Linked DNA regions of Roseiflexus sp. RS-1. The protein of the gene in region 1 interacts with the protein of each later gene in a pairwise test. Links are inferred from orthologs where the notes say so. Each region holds a gene or a part of one and is shown on either strand. Other genes may lie near its edges. The genes, in order: asd and def.

Region 1 (9,739 bases):
TCAACTCGAACGCATAGACCTGATAGGTGACCCGGATGCGCCGGGCGGCGCCGTTTTCGATACGCCAGGTGGTTTTGTCGATCTTTCGCCATGGCAATGGCGCGCCCTGATCGTCCGTGACGGCGAATGATTGTACATGGCGCGCATAATCGCGGATCAGGTACGATCCTGGCGTCCAGGCAGGAAGCGCCAGATCGAGGGTTGGTTCTTCGATGGGATGGATATCCAGCGCCACATCGTACAGGTGGGTGTTGGGGCGCAGCATTGAGATGAAATACATTATTGTCATGGGCGCTACTTCACTCCTGTGATGTCGGCGGCACAGGAGCGACATCATCGTGCGTAGTCGCGCATTCAGGCGGTTTCAGACGGTATATGGGGCGAACAGGCGCACGAACAATCGCTCGAACTGTGGAGAGTCGGCATCGATCCGCTCATAGAGATCGACGACCCGCGCAGCCTGATCGCGACGACGCCACATCTCGCGCGCGAAGCGATCATCGATGTTGCGTTCCGCACGCAGGAAGGCGTAGAACTGCTTCAGGGACGTGCAGAGTTCGCGCGCTCCGCGTGGCGAGCTGCTGGCAACGCGACGAGGGTAGAAAAAGAACAGGCATTCATCGAGCGTCGCGTAGTTGCCTTCGGCGAGTGTCTGTGCATAATAGCTGGCCAGGAAATCGGCGTAGATCCACAGATCGCCGGTGCGACTGGCGGCCGTTGCCTCACTTTTGCCCTGCGCCAGAAGGAACGCATAGAAGCGCTCCATCAATTCGTGGCTGGCAGCCAGCGCCTCATCGCCGGGCGTTGGCTGGTCATCGAGCTCATCGTCCCAGGCATCGTTTTCATCGTCCCACTCCTGGTCGAGCGGCGATATGTCATCATCGGAAATGGCTTCCAGTTCGGGCAGTCCGCCGTTGAAGTCGGAGATGGTCGTATCCGAAGCGACATACGGCACAAGCGTTGCGAACAGGTGCGGATGATCGGGGAGCATGCGGTGAAAACGCGCCGCCAGAATGTTCTGGATCTCTTCATTGCTCTGGGCGTGACGCAGGCGCTCGATCTCGTCGGGGCTGAGCGCTGCCATCAGACGACGGGCGGCAGCGAGCAGTTCAGGGCGTTCGGCGATGAATTCGCGCAGATCATCGATCATGGGCAGTTCGTCGTCATCGATGCCCACATCCGCGAAGAGTGCATCGTCCTCGTCGATCATGTCCCACTCACTCTGGTCGTACTCGCCATTGCGCAGACGTTCCTCGATCTGCTCGACATAATCCTGGAGGGCGTTGATCGGGTCTGGCTGGACGACCGTTGTTTCGCCGGTGCGTGTATCGAAGACGACACGCGCCGTTGACGCACGCGGCGCAACCCCATTCCAGATCTCCTGCGCTGCCGCCTCGCGGCGACTCTCCAGCATGTCGTGTTGCAGTGCATCGATTGCTGCCAGCAGTTCGGCGTCGTGCGCTTCCCAGAAGTGTTTTTCCTGGTTGTCGAAGAGGTCGACCAGCGAATGATGCGTCCGATTGCTGAGGAACATACCGTTGATCAGGCGCAGCCGACGGTCGCTCATCACCAGTTCCTGCCAGGGTCGTCCCGCATATGTTGTGCGCCACGATGCCCGGGCATAGACCGGCAGCACTGCTTCGGCGGCGCTGATCGGGAGTGACCGGCTGGACAGAACGCGGGCAACGATTCCTTCAAGCAGTTCCTGCTCCTGACGGCGCGCCTCAATCGAAAGGACGGCTGAATACGGCTCACGTTGAAAACGGAGCGTCAGCGGCGATGTCTGCTCAATCGTCACCAGGATCGTATCGCCGTCGAACATGCCCTCCTGCTGCATCCAATCACCGATGTTAATCGCCGGTTGTTCCATCGGACCGAACAGATCATCGATCCGGGTGATAGCGTCAAATTGAAACCGGATTGGCGATCCACCGGTGTCGATCAGCACGAAGTCGGTGCGATTGAGCGGAACGAACGGGATCAATCGTGTACGCAGCAGCAGACCGGTCGCCATTTCGTGCGGATCCGGCGCAACCCGGAATCGCAATCCGGTCAGTGCGACGCGCAGGGGCAACAATTTGCCCTCACCGAGCCGCACCCAACCGACCTCGCTCGCCTGGAAGCGGAGACGTTCACGAATGCTGGCGAAAGGATCACGCGCCTGGCTTGGGCGCCGGTGCAACACACGTTCGTAGATTTCACGCTCAGCGACGACATCGTCGTATTCCTCAGCCAGTTCCATGAGAATGCTGGCGATGGTCGGTTCGCGCTGCGCCATGGTCGGGATGCTCCTGTCGTGCAGTTCTCTGGTAGCAATTATAGCACAGCGAGGGGAGACCGTGGATGAAGGTTGAATGTTGAAAAGGCGGATCGTTTCCCGGCACCTGGCTCGCGCTTCCCGGTTCCGGTTCGCTTGACAGTCTGCGCCATCACGGGTATAGTAACCCTGTCAACAACCTGCGACACCGGCAACTGATATGCTTGCAGCACCCCGCACGACGATAACCGCGACAACGACCCCGACGACCACGACCGGGTCGGTTCGTCGTGGGAGGGTTTCCGGGCGCTGACAGCCGGATTGCGATGGACGCCCCCTCCTGGAGCAGGAAGGGGGCTTTTCTATTTACAGACGGAGGAAGGCATGCTGTTCGAACGCTATGGCGCATTTCTGCCATTGACCGGGCAAACGCCGCGCCTCAGCCTTGGCGAAGGCGATACGCCGCTGATTGCCGCACCCCGCCTGGCGCGCTCCATCGGCGTGCGTGAGTTGTACCTGAAGTACGAAGGCGCCAACCCGACCGGATCGTTCAAAGATCGCGGAATGGTGGTGGCGGTCGCCAAAGCCATCGAAGCCGGCGCTACCTCGGTCATCTGCGCTTCGACCGGCAATACCTCGGCGAGCGCGGCGGCATATGCGGCGCATGCCGGCATCGAGTCAATTGTGGTTGTGCCTGCCGGAAAGATCGCCCTGGGCAAACTGGCGCAGGCGCTGATGTATGGCGCGCGGTTGCTGGTGATCGAGGGCAACTTCGACGAAGCGCTGCGGATTGTGCGCGATCTGGCGCGGCAGTTTCCGGTGACGCTGGTCAACTCCGTCAATCCGCACCGCCTCGAAGGGCAGGCGACGGCAGCCTACGAGATCTGTGATACGCTGGGTGGTCCGCCCGATGCGCTCTGTCTGCCGGTCGGCAATGCGGGGAATATCACCGCGTACTGGATGGGATTCCGCCGGTATTACGAAGCAGGCAGGATCAACCGCCTGCCGAAGATGCTCGGCTTTCAGGCGGAGGGCGCAGCGCCGATTGTGCACGGCGCTCCGGTGGAACATCCTGAGACGGTTGCGACCGCGATCCGGATCGGCAACCCGGCGAGCTGGTGTTATGCGCTCGATGCGCGCGATCAGTCGGGAGGATCGATCGACGCCGTCAGCGATGAGCAGATCCTGCGGAGCTGGCGCGACCTGGCGCGCCTGGAAGGGGTATTCGCGGAGCCGGCATCGGCAGCCGGCGTCGCCGGGTTGCGCAAAATGGTCGCCGAAGGGCGCGCCGATCCGGATGCATGCTATGTGGCGGTGCTGACCGGTCATGGACTGAAAGATCCCGGACTGGCGGTGGAGCAATTCGAGACGCCTCAGCCGGTGCCGGCGGATATGAATGCCATTCTCCGATGGTTGGGCTGGTGATGCAAGGAGGGTTCGCAATGCCTTTGCTGGTGATGAAGTTTGGCGGAACCTCGGTTGGCGATGCTGCTGCGATCCAGGCAGTAGCTGCAATTACCGAAGCGCAACGTGCTGCCTGGGGGCGTGTGGTGCTGGTGGTCTCCGCAATGAGTGGTGTGACCGATATGCTGATCCGTGGCGCGACAACCGCTGCGTCCGGCGATAAGCACACATTTCGCGATCTGGATCGGATGCTGCGCGAAAAGCATGCCGCTGCGCTGGCGGAGCTTGTGCCCGACGATCAGGAGCGCACCGCTATCGACGATCAGATTGCACGCCTGATCGACGAATTCAGCATCCTGTGTCACAGCGTCGCCGTTCTCGGTGAACTGTCGCCGCGCGCAATCGATGCGATTTCGAGTCTCGGCGAGCGTATGAGTGTGCGGGTGGTGGCTGCGGCGCTACGGGCGCGTGGCATTCCCGCCGAAGCGCTCGATGCTTCCGAATTCGTGGTGACGACTGCACACTTCGGCGATGCGCGCCCGTTGCAGGAAGTGACGCGCGAACGAACCCGCGCCCGAATCCTGCCGCTGCTCGGCAGAGGCATCGTGCCGGTCATCACCGGTTTTATTGGTGCGACCGAACAGGGGGTGACAACCACACTGGGGCGCGGCGGCAGCGATTACAGCGGTGCGATCATCGGCGCTGCGCTCGACGCCGATGAGGTCGATATCTACACCGACGTTGATGGGGTCATGACCACCGACCCGCGGCTGGCGCCCGATGCCCGTGTGATACCGGTTCTCTCATATGCTGAGATGGGAGAACTGGCATATTTCGGCGCGAAGGTGCTGCATCCGCGCACTATTCGCCCGATCGTCGAACGCGGCATTCCACTGCGTGTTCGCAATACGTTCAACCCGTACCACCCTGGCACGCTGGTGGTTCAGGATGTTGAGTCGAACGGTCAGACGGTGAAAGCCGTCACCGCCATCCGTAATCTGAGTCTCGTCACTGTTGAAGGACGTGGCATGATTGGCGTTCCTGGCGTTGCGGCACGCACCTTCGGCGCTGTCGCCAGTGTTGGCGCGAACGTGCTCATGATTTCACAGGCATCGTCGGAACAGAGTATTTGCTTTGTGGTGCCGTCCAGTACCATTCCTCAGGTCACCTATGCGCTCGAGCATAACCTGGCGATGGAACTGGCGCGCCGCGATATTGACCGCATCTGGGCGCGCGAGGATGTCGCAATCGTGACTGCCGTCGGCGCAGGTATGCGCGACACGCCGGGGGTTGCGGCGCGCGTCTTTGGCGCACTTGCCGACAATCATATCAATGTGATTGCCATTGCACAGGGATCATCCGAATGTTCAATCAGCACCGTCGTCGCTGCGGCGGACTGCGATGCCGCCGTGCGCGCTGTGCATCGTCTGACGGGAGTATGAAGCGTAACGGAGGGATCACAGTATGATTCACAAACGATTACCAGTCGCTATTCTTGGCGCCACAGGCGCCGTTGGTCAGCGGATGGTGCAACTCCTGGCGGATCACCCGTGGTTCGAGATTGCTGTATTGACCGGTTCAGACCGGACGATTGGGCGTCCCTACGGCGAATTGGTGCGCTGGATACTCGATACGCCGATTCCAGAACGGGTAGCAAAGATGATCGTTCAGCCAACTGAGGCGGTGGCTGATGTTGCAATTGCGCTATCGGCGCTGCCGACAGATGTGGCGCGTGAGGCGGAACCGCTCTGGGCGGCGCGCACTGCTGTCTGCTCGAATGCGTCCGCCTACCGCGCAGTCGCCGATGTGCCGCTGATCATCCCGGAGGTCAATCCCGATCAACTGGCGCTGATCGAACGTCAACGCACCGAACGCGGCTGGCAGGGATGCCTGGTGACCAACCCGAACTGTGCGACGATCAGCGCGGTGATGCCGTTGAAGCCGCTCCACGATGCATTCGGTTTGCAGAAGGCGCATATCAGCACGCTCCAGGCGGTATCCGGCGCCGGGTATCCCGGTGTAGCGTCGCTCGACATTATCGACAATATCATCCCGAACATCGCCGATGGCGGCGAAGAGGCGAAGATTGAGTCCGAGCCGCGCAAATTGCTTGGCAGAGTTGTGGAAGGTCAGGTTATCGAGACGCAGATCGCCATCAGCGCACAGGTGACCCGTGTTCCGATCATCGATGGACATACAGCGCTGATCGCGGCATCGTTTGCGCAGAAACCGTCGCCGGAGGAGGCGCTGGCGGTGCTGGAAGCATTCACGCCGCCTGAGATTGTGCGTCACCTGCCGAGTTCGCCGGAACGCGCACTCATCGTTCACCGCGTCGGCGACCGTCCCCAACCCCGTCGTGACCGTGATGCCGGGCGCGGTATGAGCGCCAGCGTCGGGCGGGTGCGCGCCTGCCCGGTGCTGGACCTGCGCATGGTCGCGCTGTCGCACAATACCATCCGCGGCGCAGCTGGCGGCGCTATCCTCAACGCTGAGTTGCTTGTCGCAAGCGGCATTGTGTCGTGAGCGGAGCGTAGACCGAAATTCATTTCGGTCACCGTGTGGGGCGCGCAGTTCCCACGAGTGTTCAACCTTGTCTATCAGGTTCAACCTCTGTGAGAACTGCTATAATCCGGTATGCACCGCGTGCCGTCGGGGTGAACCCCTCGGCTAGTCAAGGCGAAGCCCGCCTGCGCGGGCTATGGCGGATTATTTCTTCAAAGACCATAAGCCCCCGGCTCAACCCCCCGACCCCCCGCGTGCGGGGGGCGTGGGGCGAAGCCCGCCTGCGCGGGCTACAGCGGAATAATGACTCAAAGACCATATTCCTGGCGCGCTGAAGCCGTTCGCGTCCCTGCACCGCCTGAGGGCGCGGGCGTCTCGTCCGCGTGCTGGGATCGCGGGCGTCTCGTCCGCATTGGGAGCGCGGGCATCTCGCCCTTGACGCCCCGCGAGGGCGGGACGTCCTCGCCTTACAGGGGCAGGTTCTTTGGGGGCGCCTGTGTTCCTGCTCTCGTTTTGGGCTTCAGGACGCCCAACCTCCCCCTGCTCCTTTTGTGGGAGCAGGGGGTTGGGGGGATGAGGGGCAAAAGCGCACGGGAATGCAGCAAACTGCGCATCGCTTCCAAGAACGCTCCCCTTGAGCAGCGCAGAACAGGCACATTATTCCGACCCTTGAAGAAGCCATGCAGCAGGTGCTGACGCTCGATGAGATGGAAAGGCTTGTTGCCTGTTTGCGCCCTCTCGTCGAATCGCGGCAGGGCATCCATCGGCGTGCGGCAGCGTACCTGTGGGCGGTGAAGTAAGGCAAGCGTTCACATTTCTCCTGGGAGCGAGGGCATCTTGCCCTCGTAGACGCAGCGAGGGCGGGACGCCCTTGCTCCCAGGCGCGTGTGTTAACAACCCCAGGTGTGAACAGGTACGAAGTAAGGAATAGCAAGTAGATGTTCCCATTGGGAACTCTGCTGCCTGTGTTCGCTGCGGCTGCGTCGTGATCGGCGTGCTGCGATCCGGAGTGTGCGGGGTGGCGGCGCCTACCGCAGCCGCACCCGACTCAGAATCCGCTGCCCGCGTGCGATGGTTGCGCCGAGTTCCGGTACACGCAGCAGAGCAGCGACACCAGCGTAGACCAGCCCTCCAGGAACCGTTGCGCCTGTCAGCCATACCAGGATTGGAAGGAAATCGCCGGGCCAGCGGTAGGTGTCGCCGGGTGCGACGAAGGGTAGTACCGCATATGAGGATCGGTGCAACAGGGCGAGGGTGAGCGCGCATGCCAGGGTTGCCAGGATCATTGCACCGGTTGCGCGGAAGAAGTCGTGCTCCAGTCCGCCCAACCGTCGTCCAAGTAGCGCCAGGAGCAGCGTGGCTTCAAACAGGTTCGCCAGGCTGAACGCCAGCCCCAATCCGCCCAGCCCCATCCCCAGCTCCAGAAACGACCATCCCAGGCTGATGTTGAGCGCCACCGCTCCAATGCCGACGATCACCGGTGTGCGGGTATCCTGCATCGCAAAAAAGGCGCGCACCACGATTTCGGCAGCGGCGAACCCGGCAAGTCCCAGGGCATACATCGCCAGCGCCTCAGCTGTCAATGCTGCCGATGTGTCGTCGAAAGCGCCGCGCTGATAGAGTGCGCGTAGTACAGGGAGCGCCAGGACGCCAAGGATCGCCGATGCGGGAAGCGCCAGGAAGAGCACGGCGCGCACTCCGCCGAGCGCCGTCGCCCGCAGCGTCGCCCGGTCGCCTGCGGCATACTGACGCGCCATGTCGGGAAAGAGGACCGTTGCCAGGCTCAATGCGATCAATCCGTGCGGCAACATCATTAATTGGAGCGCATAGGCGTTAGCCGCCAGTGCTGCGCTACCGAGCGTCGATGCCAGGCTGACGATTGCAATTATGTTGATCTGCCAGGCGGACTGCCCGAAAATGCGCGGTCCGAGCAGTCGCAGCACCTGTCCGACTCCTTCAGCGTGGAAGAACGACAGGAATGGAAGGCGTGTGGGGTGAGCGTCGGAAGGTTGCCGTCCGATCCGATACGTTGCTCCGACGGCGCGCAACCCCGGCAGTTGCACCAGCAGAAAAAGCGCCGCGCCGATATTCACCCCCCACACCAGACCATAGATGCCGAACCATGGTCCAAGCAGCGCGCCGCCAATAATCCCCAGGTTGTACAGGTTCGATCCGATGGCGGGTAACGCAAAGCGATTGAACGATTCGAGCGTCGCTTTGGCGAGACCGCCGACGCCGAGCAGGAACGGCTGGATCAACATCAGGCGCAGCACGTCTACGGTGAGCGCGCGCTCTGCCTCATCCAGTCCGCGTCCGACGGTCAATGCCACCAGCGGTGCGGCACATATCCACACCGCAGTGCATGCCGCAACCAGCGCCAGCAATGTCAGGTTCAGCACTGCGGACGCCAGGCGCCAGGCGTCGCGGCGTTGCTCCAGCGCCGCCGAAAAGACCGGGATGAACGCCGATCCTAACGCGCCCCCGGCAACCACCAGGTAGATCAGGTCGAGAATGCCGAACGAAGCGCGAAATGCAGCCAGTTCGGCGCTGGTGCCGAACTGATTCGAGATCAGCACATCGCGTGCCAGACCAAGCACCCGGCTCGCCAGGTACCCGGTCGCAACGATGATGGTGTTCAGAAGTGCGCGTGGATGTTTCACGGGAGAACCAAGAACCAAGAACTGAGAACTAAGAACTAAGAACTGAGAACTAAGAACCAAGAACTGAGAACTGAGAAACAGGAAAGGTTATTTGCGCAGATTGTCGCTTCCTGGTATAATCACACCCCAGCATGAGCGGCGCACCGGCAGCCGCTCTCATTATGAGCAGCGTTTACAGTATCGAGGAGAGTTCGAGTCTTGGCAAACACAAAGTCTGCTGAAAAGCGCATCCGGGCGAATGCGCGCCGCGCGTTGCGCAACAAGATGTACCGCTCGCGGGTCAAGACGGCGATCAAGAAGGCGGAACGTGCGATCTTCGCAGGCACGCCCAATGCAGAACTGGTGCGCGAAGCGATGAGCCTGCTGGACCGTGCTGCGGTCAAGGGGATCATCCATAAGAACAACGCCGCGCGCCGCAAGTCGCGCCTGGCGAAGAAATTCGCCAAAGCGACCGCTGCATCCCCATCCTGAAGCGTTTCAGGAGCACATGTCAGCAACGATCAATTCCAGTCCAGCTTCAATCTCTGCGCGTCCAGTCTTTGATGCGTGGTCAAGTTCGAGCAGGCGCCGGTGCAACTGACGCAGATCGGCATCACTGAATCCGCGCACCTGCTCGATCGCTTTCCGCACGACAAACGGCTTCTGCCCCAACTGCGCCGCAATGTCATCAGGACGCATGCGCTGTGCAACAAGATCTTTGACTCCCAGCAGGATGCGTACCTGCCGCGCCATCATGAACAGAATGTACTGCGCTGCCTGACCATCGTCGAACAGGCGGCGCAGACTGCTGAGCGCTGCGCTGCGGCGGCGGGCGCTCAGGTCGTCGATAAAGGCGAACAGGTTCTGCTCCTGCATATCGGCAACCAGCAGATCGACCTCGCGGACGGTGATGCGCCCGCCACGCCCGACAAAACTT
Region 2 (9,730 bases), 2.6 Mb from region 1 along the record:
GGGGTCGATCAGTCCGACGCGCACCAGCGGCAGCAACGCCAGGTTGGTTGCGGTCGCGTTGCATCCGACACCGCTGACGTACCTGGCAGTGCGGATAGCGTCACGGTGCAGTTCCGGCAGACCGTACACGAACTGCTCCAGCCAGTGCGGCGCTGGATGCGTTTCGCCGTACCAGCGGGCGTACAACGCCGGATCGCGCAGACGAAAATCGGCGGAGCAGTCGATAATCTTCGGCGCAAGTTCTGCAAAGCGGTCGATAGCGCGGGCAGCGTCGCCGTGCGGCAGCGCCAGAAACAGGACATCGCACGGCGTCAGTCGATCCTGCGAGGTAAACTGCACCTCGCGCGCTGCGGGAATGCCACGCAGGTTCGGATGGGCGACAGTGATCGGCTTGCCCGCCAGACGCTCGGAGGTTGCCTGCGCGACGGTTACCAGCGGATGAAAGAGGAGCAACCGCAGCAGTTCACCACCGACGTAGCCGCTGCCGCCGACGATAGAGACACGGACGCTCATGCGAACACTCCTCCCGGTTATCCCTTCTTTGCCGCCGCCAGCGTGTAATCGATGATCCGCGCCGGGATGTCTACGCCGGTTGGCGCGATGCTGTTGCGAAACTCCATGGTGTAGTTCACTTCGTTCACCAGCAGCCTGCCATCGGACGCTTCGAGCACATCGATGGCGACTACCCCGCCGCCGACTGCATACGCCGCGCTGACGCACAGGTCTGCCAGCGCTGGCGTCACCGGGCAAACGCTTGCGATCCCGCCGCGCGCGGTGTTGGTGATCCAGTGCTCACTCGTGCGGTAGATCGCGCAGATGCACTCGTCGCCGACGACAAAGGCGCGGATGTCGCGTCGGTGTGGTTTGGGAATGTACTCCTGAATGTAGAAGATCGAATGATGGTATGAGCCGAGGATCTGTTTGTGTTCGAGCAATGCTTCTGCCGCTTCACGGTCGTTGACCTTGGCGATCAGGCGCCCCCAGGATCCAATCGCAGGTTTGAGCACGACCGGATAGCCAAGGTCTTCGATAGCGCGCAGCGCCGATTCCGGCGTAAACGCCATACGGGTGCGCGGCGTCGGCACGCCAGCGCGGATCAGCGCCTGGGTGGTCTTGAACTTGTCGCCGCAGATGTCGGCGACATACGCGGTATTGACCGTCGGAACGCCAGCATCGTTGAAGACCTTCAGTGCATAGAGCGCGCGTGAATGGTGAATGCTCCGTTCGAGCACAACGTCGTACTCGTAGCGTCCTTCGTTGAGATCGAAAATGACATCATCGTCGTCGATGCGTTCATAGGCGATGCCGCGTCGTTCCAGTTCGGCGAAGAGCAGTTTCTCCTCGACGCGGATGCGTGAGCAGAGGACGCCAACTCGCATACGTTACTCTCCCCAGTCCTCTTCAACTTCCGGCGCGAGCGCCAGTTCCGGCGGATCGATACTGACGACTTCCAGTTCGGCGGCGCATTCGGGGCAGGTGAGGATCTCCCCCTCGACTGTGCCTTCGGGAAGGGTGATTTCGGCTTCACACTCCGGGCATGTGGCACGCACGGCGATGTCTCCTTTCTTATGTGGTGAGCATATGGGATAATACTGCGTTGGTTATATCGGTTGTGACTGCGCTCCCCCCCAGGTCGGGCGTGTGTGGACCGGCAGCGCGCACGTGGCGAATGGCGCGCTGGATGCGTGCGCTCCAACCGCGCATGGCGGAAGCCAGGTCTGCCGGTGCACGACCGGCAAGATGGTCAAGAAGCAGCGCGGTGCATCCAATCGCCGCCAGCGGATTGGCAATCCCTTTCCCGGCAATGTCGGGCGCTGCGCCGTGCACTGGCTCGAACAGGGCATGCCGTTCACCCAGGTTCGCCGACGGCGCCAGACCCAACCCGCCGCCCCAGGCGCACGCAACGTCCGACAGAATATCGCCGAACAGGTTGGTGGTGACGATAACATCGAACCGTTCGGGGCGGGTGGCGAGCTGGAGTGCGCAGGTATCGACCAGCATCTCATCGATCTGGAGATCGGGGTATGCCTGTGCGACCTCCAGCGCGACGGAGCGGAACAGTCCGCACGTTTCGCGCAACACATTCGCTTTGTGAACGACGGTGACCCTGCCCGGCGGCGCGTCTGATCCGTTGCGCGCACTGCGCCGGGCGCGCGCGAGGTCGCAGGCGACGCGCATGATGCGCGCGCTGGCGCGCCGGGTGATGACACGCTCGGCGATCGCAGTCGCCCCATCATCCTCGACCCGTTCGCGTCCGGCGTACACATCTTCCGTGTTCTCGCGCACCACGACGAGATCGACCTTCCGCCGCCGGGGGTTGCTGCCGTTCTCCGGCAGATCGTCGAAAACCGGGCGGATATTGGCGTACAGGTCGAGTTCGCGGCGCAACCGGACAATCGGGCTGCGATACCCGGCGACCGGGTAGCCGGGCGAGGCGACGGCGCCGAACAGGATCGCGTCTGCGGCGCGCGCAGCAGTGAGCGTAGCGGAGGGAAGCGCCTCCCCCTGGCGCTGGAAACATTCCCACCCGGCGTCGGCGTTCTCGAAGTGGAAGGGCAAGCCGGTAGCGCGCAAGACTGCGACCGCCGCCGGGATCACTTCACGCCCGATGCCGTCGCCGGGGATGACCAGAATGGTGTACGGCGCTGCACTCATACCGTCACGGCTCCGGGGAAGCGTCGATACTTGCGGTAGAACGGAACGATGCCGCCCTCGCGCCAGACCTCGCGCATCCATTCGGGCGGCGGCGGCAACTGAATGGTGCGCCCATCGGCAATGATAACGCCGGTCTCGACATTGAATTCAACCTCCTGCCCATCCTCCAGTTGACCGGTCAGATCCGCCTCGAACAGCGGAATGCCCAGGTTGAGCGCATTGCGGTAGAAAATGCGCGCAAACAGCGGCGCGATAATCGCCCCGATGCCGACCATCTTGAGCGCCAGCGGCGCGTATTCGCGCGATGAGCCGCACCCGAAGTTCGGACCGGCAATGATCAGGTCGCCGGGACGCACGGTCGAAGCAAACTCCGGGCGCGCCTCGATGAACGGATAGTTGCGCAGTTCTTCCTCGCTCTTCAGCATATAGGGCGCATAACGACCGGGAACGATCTGATCGGTATTGACATTCGCGCCAAAACGCCAGATTCGAGCCATTGTTCTGTCCTTTCTGCATCTCACCGATGAGAATAGAAACCGGTATTCGCCTCGTGCCGCGGGGCTGATGAAGATTAAGAATTTACAGTATTTCTCAGATATGTTGACCATCGTCTGTATCCACCGTATCGCGCAAGACGCCCGCTTCCGGCAAAGTGTAGACCGAAATTCATTTCGGTCGCCGCGTGAGGCGCGCGACTCCGGGAATGTTCAACTCCGTCCATTGGGTTCAACCTTTGTGAGAACTGCTATAATCCGTATGGCCGCTTGCCGTCGGACTAAAGCCCTCGGCCAGGCGAGGCGAAGCCCGCCTGCGTGGAACGCGAACTCCAACGGCGACCCTCTCGACCATCGGCTATCGGTTATCGGCTACGATAACCCCTCGGCTATGTGGTGCGAAGCCCGCCTGCGCGGAACGCGAACTCCAACGGCGACCCTCTCGACCATCGGCTATGGGTTATCGGCTATCGGCTACGATAACCCCTCGGCTATGTGGTGCGAAGCCCGCCTGCGCAGACCAGACCGGACTTAAGAACCGATTCACCGCTGCGGCGAAACGTCATCAACCTCCAGCGCCTGCGCCAGGTCGGCGATCAGGTCATCAGGATGCTCGAGACCGACCGAGATACGCAGCAGGTTGGGCGGGGTGACGCTCTCCGGTCCTTCAACCGATGCGCGATGTTCGATCAGGCTTTCGACGCCGCCCAGACTGGTGGCGCGGGTGATAATCCGTACCCGTGCCGCGACCGCCATTGCCGCCGCCTCGCCACCCTGAACCTCAATCGAGATCATGCCGCCAAAACCGCGCATCTGCCGGGCGGCGACCGCGTGACCGGGATGGGTTTCCAGCCCCGGATAGTGGACACGTTCGATACGCGGATGGGTTGCCAGGAAACGGGCGACCCGCATCGCACTGGCAGCGTGAGCGCGCACCCGGTACGTCAGCGTCTGAATGCCGCGCAGCGTCAACCAGCAGTCGAACGGTGACGGAACCGCCCCGCCGTTGATCTGCAAGAAACGCACCCGTTCCGCAAACGCATCGTTCTCGCGGAAAACGACCACGCCGCCGAGCACATCACTGTGCCCGCCGATATATTTGGTTGTTGCGTGCATCACCATATCCGCGCCGAGTTCGAGCGGACGCTGCTGCACCGGCGTCGCCCAGGTATTATCGACCGCACATAGCGCGCCTGCCTGATGGGCAATGCTCGCAATCGCAGCAATATCGGCAATTTTGAGCAGCGGGTTGGAAGGGGTTTCGATCCAGACCAGGCGCGTATTCGGGCGCAGCGCAGCCGCAACGTTCTGCGGATCGCGCATATCGACGCGGGTATACTCCAGACCCCACGGCGCCATGATGTCGCGCAGCAATCGCGTCACCCCGTGGTAGGCATCGTCGGGCGCAACGACGTGGTCACCGGGACGCAACGCCTGAAAGATGCTCATTGCCGCCGCAAGCCCCGAACTGAACGCCACGCAGGTTGCGCCGCCCTCGAGCGTCGCCAGGCAGGTTTCGAGCATCGCGCGATTGGGGTTGCCATTGCGCGTGTAGATGTACCCGTGCGGAAAACTCCCGTCGGGCGCGCGTTCAAAGGTCGTTGTCAGGTAGATCGGCGGGATGACCGATCCGGTTGTCGGATCGATCTCCTGCCCGGCATGGATGGAGATTGTTTCGAGATGCACCGGTCGTCTCCCTCTACCCTGATCCTGACAGACTGCCAATCGCCAGGGCGCCGATCGCGGCGATGGCAACACCCGACACACGATTGATCCAGACCGTGGCGCGTTGATCGAGTCGCGTGCGCAACCGGCTCACACTCATGCACAGAAGCATCCACCAGATCGCCGAGCCGGTGAAGATTCCTGACACCAGAACCACAACGATGACAGCAGGATCGCTGGCGTGCGCCTGGTATGTCAGTCCCACACCGCCAAACATCGCAGCGAACGCCAGAATGGTCGCCGGATTGGTCAGCGTGAGCACAAACGTCGATGCCCATGCGCCAGACAGATGACGACGGTTGACCGACGTAGCATGCCCGGTTGGTCGAGCAAGAAACGTTGCGACGCCGGTAGCGAAGAGATACAAACCGCCGATCAAGCGCAACCAGAACTCTCCGCCGGTCAGCAATACCGTGACGAAGGTCAGCCCAAACCCGGCAACAATTCCATAGACGGCATCCGCAGTTGCAGCGCCCATTCCCGACGCCAGACCGGCAGCAAATCCGTCTGCCAGCGTGCGGCGGATGCACAGCAGACTGACAGGTCCGACAGGTGCAGCGATGCTGAGACCGATAAGCATAGCGCGCACAAACAGAGGTATGTCATCAATGATCACGAGGTGATTCCTTTTACTCACCGCCCGTTCACCACCTCCGCCGGATGGGCGATATACCCGAGCACTGCCGTCGCCGCTGCAACTTCAGGCGACGCCAGGTAGATCTGCGCCTCCGGCGATCCCATGCGCCCGCGGAAGTTACGGTTGCCGGTGAACAGGCAGACCTCGCCGGGCGCCAGGACGCCCATATGCCGCCCGATACATGCGCCGCATCCAGGGGTGCCAATGGCTGCGCCGGATTCAAGGAGTGTCGCCAGCGTTCCATCCGCCGTCGCCTGCTGCAACGCTTCGCTCGACGCCGGCACCACGAGCAGGCGCACACCGCGCGCCACTTTGCGCCCCTTCAGGATGCGCGCAGCAGCAGCAAGGTCGTTCGCATGACCGTTCGTGCAGGTGCCAATATAGACCACATCCACCTCAACACGCCCCAGATCGCTCAGGTCACGCACATTGTCCACGAAGTGCGGCACGCTCACCTGCGGCTCAAGGGTGTCGAGATCGACCTCCACGGTGCGACTGTAGCGCGCTCCCTCTTCGACGCGCAACCATGACGGGACGGTGATGCCGCGACGGGTGGCGTGCTCTTCCCAGCCGGGACCGACAGGCGGAATGATCCCTGCCTTCGCACCGATTTCAACAGAGAGCGTGGCGAGCGTCATCCGTTCGCCGATGCTCAATTCCTCGACGCCGTGCCACTCGACCGACTGATAGGTCGCGCCATCGGCGCCGATCAGACGCGCTACGCGCAGCCCCAGATCCTTTGCGCCCACCCCAGGTTGAAACCGCCCACGCGCCAGGATGCGCACCGTCTCCGGCACACGCAGCCACGTCTGCCCGGTCGCCAGCGCCAGCGCCATATCGGTGGAACCCATGCCGGCGCCAAACGCCCCGACCGCGCCATACGCCGTTGAGTGCGAGTCGCTGCCGATGATCAGCATACCGGGGCGCGCCAGCCCCTCCTCGACCAGTACCGGATGCGAAATGCCGCGCCCGACATCGAAGAAATGCGTGATCTGCTGCTGACGCACCCACCGTCGCAGCGCCAGTTGATGCTCAGCATTCTGGATCGTCGCCGCCGGTGCAACGTGGTCCACCACCACTGCCACACGGTCGCGATCCCACACCCGTTCGGCGCCCAATTCGTGGTGCAGGATTTTGATGATGCTCGGTGAGATGCTGTCGTGCATCATCGCCAGATCAATCCTGGCGACGATATTCTCGCCGGCGGAGACCGGACGCCCGGCAGCGTGTGAAAGGATCTGTTCTGCAAGCGTTTGCCCCACGATACCCTCCTGAGACACAAACAGAAAGCCCGCTTCACCTGGTCTGGCGAAGCGGGCGCCTGTCTACCACACAGCAGGACAAGCGAGCCTAACCAGACCAGGAGTCCGGCTTTTTGCTCTGCTTGACCTGCTTGACGAACAGGGAATGCATACTGATGTCCAACTCGTGCGATATTGCGTTGCGCAGTGTACCACCAGGACGCCAGGCTGTCAAGTGCGGGCGCGGCGTTGGTCTACGCTTGGCGCCGCCATGCTATAATTATCCCAATGCACCGCAATCGAGAGTGCTGCAACTTCTGTGGAGGACAGGACGCCATGGCGCTGCGCCGCATTTTGCGTATCGATAATCCCGATGACAAGAAAATCCTGACGACGCGCTGCCACCCGGTGCGGTTGCCGAACCCGGCGCTGAAACAACTGGTGGCTGATATGTTCGAGACGATGCATGCCGCCAGCGGCGTTGGACTCGCAGCGCCGCAGATCGGCATCACGCAGCGCCTGGCAGTCATTTCAATCCCGCCGGTGGTCGAAGAGCGCCCCGATGGTTCAAAGGTCGAAGTGGCGCCGGAGCAAAACTTCGTGCTGATCAATCCCGAAATTATCAAAGCCAGCGATCAGGAAGACGTGGGACTGGAAGGGTGTCTCAGTCTGCCGGGCTGGTACGGCGAAGTGCCGCGCGCGGCGTGGGTCACCGTCGAGTACACCGATCTCAACGGGCGGCGGCAGCGCATCCGCCGGGCGACGGGGTTGCTTGGGCGCGCCTTGCAGCACGAGATCGATCACCTGGACGGAATCCTGTTCACCGAGCGCATCCGCGATCTCTCGACACTGAAGGATTACAGCGAGGAGATGGCGCCGACGGCGGCGGAGTGAGGCGGGGTTGAAGGTTGAAGGTTGAAGGTTGAAGGTGGGAGGGTTGGGGGTTGAAGGTTGAAGGTTTGAGCGTTTGCCCTGGTGCTATGTGCCTGATGTGAACGTTCGCTGTGGCGCGATGCGCCGGATAACCCCTGACTGACAAAGATGAAAACCCTTGTGATGAGTTTTGTCTGGAATAGTCTGGGCCTGCCATGGCGCGCGAGGCGCCTGTTTCCGGCTGCAGGTCGGGGCACGGCATGCCGTGCCCTGACGGCGCCGCTTCGGCGTCGCATCGCCGTGCTCTAATCCAGCCCGCGCAGGCGGGCTTTGCCCCGTATAGCCGAGGGCTTCAGCCCGACGGCTGGCGCGGGATAGCGGATTTATTCTACACTAGCCCGCAGTCTCCGCATGCGGGCGGGGACGCCCGCGTACCCAGGACGCATGTGGTTCAATCGTGCTGCCCATCGCTCTCAGCGGTGAGCACGCTATAGCCCCGCAGGGGCTTCCGCGCGCTCAGGGAGGGCTTCAGCCCGCACGAGCAACGTCGCGCCCGCGCAGGCGGGCTTCGCCTTGCCTGGCCGAGGGCTTCAGCCCGACGGCTGGCGCGGGATAGCGGATTTATTTCTCAATCTCCACCAGCCCGCAGTCTCCGTATGCGGGCGGGGACGCCCGCGCACCCAGGACGCATGTGGTTCAATCGTGCTGCCCATCGCTCTCAGCGGTGAGCACGCTATAGCCCCGCAGGGGCTTCCACGCGCTCAGGGAGGGCTTCGCCTCACATAGCCGAGAACTTTAGCCCCACGGCTAGCGCGGTATAGCGGATTTAATGCTCAATCTCCATAATTTCGGTCTACGATAGGTGACCGAAATGAATTTCGGTCTACTGTTCAGGCGCCTGCAGCGACCGACGCACGATAGCCTGGCGACGAAAGAGAAAACAGGGGTAAACCAACGTTTACCCCTGTTTCGTTGCACGTCCGTGAGGTGGCGACGTTACTTCCCGCACCCCATATACATGGCAGCGTCCTGCTTCGTTTCCATCGCGCGCTGCGACTCGCTTGCGGGTGCGGCAGCTGGCGCTTTTTCAGTGCGATCAAACGTCTCCTGTGCATCGCTGGCGGGTGCGGCGGGCGCCTGCTCAACGCGATCAAACAAGGGCGCTGTGTTCGCGTCCGTCTGATTCAACTGCGCCGGAGACTGCGCCGGCTGCTGAATGACAAAGCCGTTCGGCGCCATTAACTGGTTCAACAACGGTTGATCCTGCACCTTCGCCTGGCTTGCGCAGGCTGCAATGCTCAGCGCCAGACCCAAACCGGCGATCAGCGCCACCCCGCGGCGTTTGATGGTTCGCAGCATGTGACTCCACTCCCTTCTGATGTGACTGTTGCGCTTGCGTTTCGACTCTGGGAACCTTGTGTGTGGACCTGTCTCAACTATACCATGAAGACTGTGCAGAAGCAAGATGAAAATCGTGCAGATCACGTGCAAGAAGCAGAGGTTCTACGTCCCGACAGACCGATTTGCTGATCGCTGGCGGCAACGTGGTACAATACGGGGCAGACACGTGTGCAACGCGGGCGAGATCGTGAGGAGATCATGGGATTTTTCAAGCGGATGTTCGGGCGCGGGCAGGATGCGCCGCGCACTGAGGAAGAAGCACGACAGGAAGAGCAAAAGATCGATCAGGCAACCGCGAAAGCGCGTCGTGGTCTGTTCGGACAGATCGCCAGCCTGTTCGCCACCGATGACCCGATCACCGATGATCTGTGGGACGATCTCGAGGCGCTGTTGATCCAGGCGGATGTCGGCGTCGAAACGACGATGTACCTGGTCAACCGCACCAAGGACCGTTGCAACCGTTACGGCGTCAAGCGGGCGCGCGAGGCGCGCGATATGTTGAAGGCGGAGATGGTGCGCGTCCTTCAGGAACAGGAACGTCAGCCCCAGATTGATGCGCGCCCGTACATTATACTGGTGGTTGGCGTTAATGGCGCCGGCAAGACGACCCTGATCGCCAAACTGGCGTACCGCCTGAAGAACCAGTTCGGCAGGCGCGTCCTGCTGGCAGCCGGCGACACCTTCCGCGCTGCGGCGACCGAGCA

What was found.
Region 2: the proteins of asd (region 1) and def interact in binary tests that used the Escherichia coli proteins (3 or more experiments, as listed by UniProt). The link is inferred for Roseiflexus sp. RS-1 from one-to-one orthologs.

What each region holds. Positions count from the first base shown.
Region 1 is NC_009523.1:3,864,637-3,874,375, reverse strand. Bases 4,315-7,154 are described here. They hold asd (aspartate-semialdehyde dehydrogenase), read left to right. Parts: upstream 4,315-5,125; coding sequence 5,126-6,184; downstream 6,185-7,154. Other genes in these bases: ROSERS_RS15835 (aspartate kinase), read left to right, coding at 4,315-5,103. Outside these bases: ROSERS_RS15850 (M61 family metallopeptidase), read right to left, coding at 1-289; ROSERS_RS15845 (hypothetical protein), read right to left, coding at 365-2,278; thrC (threonine synthase), read left to right, coding at 2,642-3,682; more of ROSERS_RS15835, read left to right, coding at 3,700-4,314; murein biosynthesis integral membrane protein MurJ, read right to left, coding at 7,192-8,823; rpsT (30S ribosomal protein S20), read left to right, coding at 9,022-9,294; holA (DNA polymerase III subunit delta), read right to left, coding at 9,301-9,739.
Region 2 is NC_009523.1:1,288,338-1,298,067, reverse strand. Bases 6,037-8,867 are described here. They hold def (peptide deformylase), read left to right. Parts: upstream 6,037-7,088; coding sequence 7,089-7,646; downstream 7,647-8,867. Other genes in these bases: ROSERS_RS05410 (hypothetical protein), read right to left, coding at 8,622-8,867; ROSERS_RS05420 (3-isopropylmalate dehydratase large subunit), read right to left, coding at 6,037-6,773. In the rest of the region: argC (N-acetyl-gamma-glutamyl-phosphate reductase), read right to left, coding at 1-513; lysine biosynthesis protein LysX, read right to left, coding at 531-1,379; lysine biosynthesis protein LysW, read right to left, coding at 1,383-1,550; ROSERS_RS05440 (isocitrate/isopropylmalate dehydrogenase family protein), read right to left, coding at 1,567-2,655; ROSERS_RS05435 (LeuD/DmdB family oxidoreductase small subunit), read right to left, coding at 2,652-3,152; ROSERS_RS05430 (trans-sulfuration enzyme family protein), read right to left, coding at 3,693-4,835; ROSERS_RS05425 (LysE family translocator), read right to left, coding at 4,849-5,490; more of ROSERS_RS05420, read right to left, coding at 5,508-6,036; more of ROSERS_RS05410, read right to left, coding at 8,868-8,984; signal recognition particle-docking protein FtsY, read left to right, coding at 9,225-9,730. UniProt on the Escherichia coli protein: Removes the formyl group from the N-terminal Met of newly synthesized proteins. Requires at least a dipeptide for an efficient rate of reaction. N-terminal L-methionine is a prerequisite for activity but the enzyme has broad specificity at other positions.